2 regions of the Pseudomonas sp. FP2335 genome follow, and region 2 is predicted to be linked to the other one. Evidence: riboswitches for the same ligand, from Rfam matches in the RefSeq annotation. Region 2 holds a riboswitch; the other holds the start of a gene.
What was found. A riboswitch is a leader RNA that binds a small molecule or an ion and turns the genes downstream of it on or off. The one in region 2 is predicted to bind cobalamin.
Positions count from the first base shown of each region.

Region 1: another riboswitch for cobalamin. It lies ahead of PSH81_RS18290 (ABC transporter substrate-binding protein); the one in region 2 lies ahead of PSH81_RS11410 (CbtB domain-containing protein).

Region 1 is NZ_CP117437.1:4,081,804-4,085,008, reverse strand. Features, by position in the region: gene PSH81_RS18295 (iron ABC transporter permease) at 1-391, opposite strand, end outside; gene PSH81_RS18290 (ABC transporter substrate-binding protein) at 388-1,398, opposite strand; cobalamin riboswitch at 1,515-1,709, opposite strand; gene PSH81_RS18285 (hypothetical protein) at 1,780-2,223, shown strand; gene PSH81_RS18280 (aldehyde dehydrogenase family protein) at 2,375-3,205, opposite strand, start outside.
Region 2 is NZ_CP117437.1:2,554,221-2,557,425, reverse strand. Features, by position in the region: gene cobW (cobalamin biosynthesis protein CobW) at 1-458, opposite strand, end outside; cobalamin riboswitch at 551-751, opposite strand; cobalamin riboswitch at 1,455-1,656, shown strand; gene PSH81_RS11410 (CbtB domain-containing protein) at 1,753-1,941, shown strand; gene PSH81_RS11405 (CbtA family protein) at 1,953-2,651, shown strand; gene PSH81_RS11400 (cobalamin biosynthesis protein) at 2,648-3,040, shown strand; gene cobM (precorrin-4 C(11)-methyltransferase) at 3,111-3,205, shown strand, end outside.

The sequences.
Region 1 (3,205 bases), 1.5 Mb from region 2:
CAAACGCCGCCATCGCGCCGACAAACGCGCCAGCCGACAATGAAATCAAGCCGCCGCCCACCCCGATCAGCGCCACCAGCACCGCACCTGTCGAGGCGCCGGCGCTGATGCCCAGCAGGTACGGATCGGCCAGCGGATTGCGCAGCAGCGATTGCAGGATCACCCCGCAGGTCGCCAGCCCGGCACCGCAGGCGGCGGCGACCAGCGCGCGGGTCAGGCGGTAGTTCCACACTACGCCTTCGTCGATGGGGTCGAGCACGTAGCCGGCGCCCCACAGTTTATTGGCCAGCACCTGAAGTACGACCTGCGGCGAGATGGCGGTTTCGCCGATGGCCACGCCGGCGAGCACGGCGGCCAGGAGTAGGGCCAGGGCGAGGAGGGCACGAATCATTTCGGCAGGTCGTAGCCGTCGATGGCCGTGGCCAGTTGCTCAAGGCCGTCGAACATGCGGATGCTGGCCTGCAACGCCAGGGCGTCGAGGATGATGATGCGGTTGTTTTTTACCGCATCCATGTTGCGGGTGACCGGGTCGCTGCGCAGGAAGGCGAGTTTCTTTTCATGGTCGTCGGCAGGGTAGCGGCGGCGGTCCATGCGGGCGATGACGAGGAAGGTCGGGTTGGCCTTGGCGATGGTTTCCCAGCCCACGGCGGGCCATTCTTCATCGGACTGCACCACGTTGCGCAGGCCGAGGGTTTGCAGCATGAATTCGGGAATGCCCTTGTGCCCGGCGACATACGGGTCGCTGGCCAGCTCGGCGCTGGAGAACCACACCAGTGCGCTGGCCTGCTTGAGGCCCTTGCTCTGCACGGTGGCGACGGACTTGGCCAGGCGCGCCTTGAGTTCGCCGTTCAGCTGTTGACCGCGGTCCTGCACATCGAAGATCGCCGCCAGTTGGCTGATGCTTTTGTAGATGGTCTCGATGCGGAACGGCTCCAGCCGCGTGCCGTCGGCGCCCACCAGGTTGTCCTTGCCTTCGCAGTCGGAGGGCAGCAGGTAGGTGGGGATCTGCAGTTCGTGGAATTGCTCACGGGTGCCGACCACGCCTTGTGCGCCGACCACCCATTCCAGCTCGGCGGCCACCAACTGCGGGCGCTTGGCGATCACGGCTTCGAAGCTCGGCTCATTGTTGGCCAGGCGTTCGATGCGCTCGTTCTGTGCCTTGAACTGCGGCAGCACACTGTTGAACCACAGTGAGGTGCCGACCACTTTGTCGCCCACGCCCAACGCATAAAGCATCTCGGTGGCGGCTTGGCCAATGGTCACGCTGCGCGCCGGCGCTTGCTGGAAGGTGAGGGTGCTGCCGCAGTTTTCCAGGGTCAGCGGGTAGTCAGTCGGCGCGGCGTGGGCCAGGGCACAAACACTCAGGCCGGTGAGCAGGGCGGTAATGCGTGGCAGCATGGGGCAATCTCCGTTGGGACCGTACAGGGAGCTGGGGCGGTACGGTAGTGGAAATACAGCCATGAACGCTGCCGGTCCGGCAGGCCAGGGATGCCCTTCCCGGACACCCCGCCGGTTGGTGATAACGCTTGGCCGGCAGGTCTCCTGACTGATGCGTCATCGCCACGCTCCGGCCTTCCCGGACAGCGTCCAGTGGCAGTGGGGAGCAGGCTCAGCACCTACAGTTGCGGGGGCAGTTCCGATTGGCGCGGGTGGCCGCGCTTCGGATTCCCTATTAGTCCCGTTGGGGAACCGGCGCGGTATGGTAGTCGATCTTGGACGTGAGGGCGCGTGTCTCTTATGATGCGCGGCCACGGAACCGCCCCATACAAGGAAAATACAGTGAAACGTTTAGTCGCCCTCGCCCTGATCACCCTGCTCGCCGGTTGTGCGACCCAGGGTAAAAGCGAATCGCAGATTTTCGACGAGGCCGCCACTGCCCATGTCATGTCGCTGCCTGCCGGCGCCAACAAGGTGCGTTTGCACAGCGTCAAGATCGCCAGCCATGGTGTGATCGGCGACATGCTGGCGACTGTCCTGGGCGGCGGCGCGAATGCCGGCCAACTCAGGCAAGAACTGCTCAACGCCCAGCGCCTGGGCGACAGTGGGTTCTTGATCATTGGGGCGCGCAGTTCAATCGACGTGGCGGTTGTTGAGAACGCCTGCGAAGGCCTCGGTTTGCAGGGGATGAATATCTACTACGCGGGCAGTGAGGCGCAGCAGGACAAAGTGCGCCACGCGGTTGAACAGGCCCGGGCGCAATTTCACTTCATCAATACCCAGTGACCACCGGTCTGTAGTGAGCGGGCTTGCCCCGCGCTGGGTGGCGAAGCCGCCCCAAACCCAGGCACCTCGGTCTTTCTGATACACCGGGTTGTCTGGATTTGGGGCGGCTTCGCCACCCAGCGCGGGGCAAGGGTGTCAGCCCGGCCGGGGGTTATTTGCGGTCCAGCCACACGGTCTGCGCGTTGCAGAATTCCCGCACGCCGAAGTGTGACAGTTCACGGCCAAAGCCGCTTTTCTTGATCCCGCCAAACGCCACCCGAGGGTCGGACACGCTGAAGGCGTTGACGAAAATCCCGCCGGTTTCCAGGCGGTTGGCTATATCCCGCGCCTTCGCCGCGTCGGTGGTGAAGATGCTCGCGGTCAGGCCGAACTCGCTGTCATTCGCCAGCGCTACCGCGTGGTCGGCGTCGCGGGCGGTGATGATCGAGGCTACCGGGCCGAACAGTTCCTGTTTGAACGAGGTCATCTGGTCGGTGACGCCTGCCAGTACGGTCGGCTCATAGTAGTTGCCGGCACCGGCGACTTTATGGCCGCCCAGTAGCAGGGTCGCGCCTTCTTCAAGAGTCGCCTGGACCTGGCCGTGCAGCTCGTCGCGCAGGTCGAAGCGGGCCATCGGGCCGATGTACGTGGCGGCGGATGTCGGGTCGCCCATCACCAGGGCACGGCTGGCTGCGAGGAATTTTGCGGTAAAGGCTTCGGCCACGCCGGCTTCGATGATCAGACGCTTGGCAGCTGCGCAGACTTGCCCGCTGTTCTGGAAGCGGCCAATCACGGCGGCTTGCACCGCGGCGTCAAGGTCGGCGTCGTTGAGCACGATGAACGGGTCGGAGCCGCCCAGTTCCAGCACACACTTTTTCAGCGCGGCACCGGCCTGGGAGCCGATGGCCATACCGGCGCGCACGCTGCCGGTGAGGGTGACGGCGGCGATGCGCGGGTCGGCGATGGCTTTGGATACGCCGTCGGTCGTCACGTTGATCACTTC
Region 2 (3,205 bases):
TGGTCCGGGAATGCGGCGAAGGTGCCGGCGGCCACGGCTGGGCTATCGACCACGGTGATCACCGCGTCAACCGTGCAGGCGCTACGGATTTCCGGCCATTGGAAGGCTTGTACCAGGGGTTTTGGCAGAGCCAGGCCGGAGGTTTCAATGAGGATATGGTCGAGGTCGCCGCGCCGGGCAACCAGCTCGCGCATCACCGGGAAGAACTCTTCCTGCACGGTGCAGCACAGGCAGCCGTTGGCCAGCTCGTAGACACGGCCGTTGGCTTCTTCTTCGGTGCAACCGATGGAGCACTGCTTGAGGATTTCACCGTCAATGCCCAACTCGCCGAATTCGTTGACGATCACGGCGATACGACGGCCCTGGGCGTTGTCGAGCATATGGCGCAGCAAGGTGGTTTTGCCCGAGCCAAGAAAGCCGGTAACGATGGTGACGGGGAGTTTGGCCAGTGTTTTCATCGGATGCCCTTGGGGGCGGGCATACGGGACGATAGGCCCTGCGACAGTGCGCAGCAGCGGATTTCGTCACCGGATCACCCCGCCCGGTTGAATTGAAAAATCGATTGCGAGGCAGGTCTCCTGGCTTGGGGCTTGCAGGTCTTGCGACCGGCGCTGGCTGCGCCTTCCCGCCTTGTCGGCAGTGGCGTGGCAGTCAACTGAACCCTTTACAGTTGCGGGGGCAGCCGCGGCTTGGACCGCGTTCCCTTCTTAGCTTCGGCCTGGGCCGAAGAACCTCGAGGGTGCAAGGCTACGCAGTGCTTGGGGGATGGTCAATGATGGGGTTGGGTTCGTGTACATATCCGTTATTTAGGTAACGGCGACTCCTTACGGCAGCTCACTTTAGGAAAGAGCCCAAAAGTAACCAAAGGGCTCTTGCCCCAACACTCGGCACCTCGCCCAGGCTCGGTGTGCCCTTAATCCGACATGGATTTGGGCGGCCTGACAGCCGGCCTGATCGAGAAAGCGGGCGGGTTCCCCTGTGGGAACTGGCTTGCCTGCGATGGCATCAACTGGGTGCGTCTGATGTACCGAGTCGCCTGCATCGCAGGCTAGCCAGATCCCACAGTCGAGGGTGAACACCATAAAAAATGCCGGTCGCCTCTAAGGCCGCCGCGCTCTGGCTTTTGATCTCACTTGCCCCGTTAAACACGCTGGCCGAACGCAGGCTTGAATCCGTGGGCAACCCGGCAGGACGCCGGGTTAGCCGTCCTGGGCCAGGGATGGCCCATGACGGCGGCCCACGGATTCAAGCCGGAGTGAGGGCACACCGAGCCTAGGCGAGGTGCCGAGTGTTGGGGCAAGAGCCCTTTGGTTACTTTGGGGCTTTTCCAAAGTGACCCGCTGTAAGAGCGGAACCATAAGCGGCCGTTACCGAAGAAACGGATATGTACACCACCACCACCACCACCACCAAAAACCACATCCCAATTGACTCCCCTCCCCCCCCCATGCTCTCCTACACATCTTGTTTCGGGTGCCCTGCAAAGGGTGAAACGGGAAACCGGTGACTCATGTACGCATGACAGTCCGGTGCTGCCCCCGCAACGGTAAGCGAGCGAAACGTCATATCCACTGTGCCCAAGGCATGGGAAGGCGACGTTTTCAGGCATTGAGCCCCTCGCAAGCCCGGAGACCGGCCCGAAAAAATCAGATAACAAACCCGCGGTGGGCGGGCGCTGTTCAGAACCCTGCGTGCCTGGCTCGCGGGGTTTTCATGCGCTCGTTTCACCCAGACACCTGAAAGGGACGCGCCATGTCGATCATCAGCAGCACCTCGCACTCCGCCAGCCGCACCTCTACCCTGAGCCAACGCCTGACCGCCGCCATCGGTGCGTCGATCCTCGGCGCGTGCCTGGTGTATTTCGCCGGTTTCTCGCATATCGAGGCGGTGCACAACGCTGCCCACGATACCCGCCACAGCGCCGCGTTCCCGTGCCATTGAGACCTGCCGACATGATCAAGCGTATTGCGCAAACCGCAGGGTTCACCGGACTTTTGGCCGCCCTGCTGCTGACCCTGCTGCAAAGTTTCTGGGTCGCCCCGCTGATTTTGCAGGCGGAAACCTTTGAAAAAGCCCCTGCCGAGGTGATGCACGAGCATACCGCCGGCACCGCTGCCCATACCCACGACGCCGAAGCCTGGGAGCCGGAAGACGGCTGGCAGCGCGTACTCTCTACCACAGGTGGCAACCTGGTAGTGGCGGTCGGTTTCGCACTGATGCTCGCCGGCCTGTACACCCTGCGCGCGCCAACCCGCACCGCCCAAGGGCTGCTATGGGGGCTGGCTGGTTACGCGACCTTCGTACTGGCACCGACCCTGGGGCTGCCGCCTGAGCTACCGGGCACGGCTGCCGCCGACCTCGCACTGCGCCAGACGTGGTGGATCGGTACCGCAGCGTCCACCGCCGCCGGTATCGCGCTGATCGTATTCGGTCGCAACTGGCTGCTCAAAGTACTGGGGGCGGCAATCCTGGTGGTTCCCCACGTGATTGGCGCACCGCAACCGGAAGTGCATTCGATGCTGGCACCAGAAGCGCTGGAAGCGCAGTTCAAGATCGCATCGCAGTTGACCAACGTGGCGTTCTGGCTGGCCCTGGGCCTGATCAGCGCCTGGCTGTTCCGCCGCAACCGTGACGATCAATACTCGGCATGACCCTGGTGGCCGGCCTGGGCTGCCAGCGGGGTTGTGATGTTCACACCCTGCTGAGCCTGTTCGACGCCGCCCTCGCCGAGGGTGGTATCGAGCGCCGGCACGTTACGGCCTTGGCGAGTATTGATCGCAAACGTGATGAACCCGGATTACTCGCCCTGGCCGCGCTGTTGAACCTGCCACTGCACTGCTTCAGCGCGGCCGGGCTAGGGGGTTATGCCGACCGCCTGAGCCACAGATCCGCTGTCGCTTTCGCCCATACCGGCTGTTACGGCATCGCCGAAAGCGCCGCCCTGGCACTGGCCGAGCACCTCACTGGCGCCCCTGCGCGCCTGCTGATCACCCGCAAAAAAACCTCCCAGGCCACCTTTGCGTTGGCTTGCGCCGACTAAAATCCCGATAATCGCCCTTCCCGATCATGAGCAATCTTCATGCTCGCCCGCTTTTCAACAGGAATTCCCCATGACCGTCTACTTCATCGGCGCAGGCCCCGGCGACCCGGAATTGATCACCGTAAAAGGCCAGCGGCTGATCCGCAGTTGCCCGGTGATCATCTA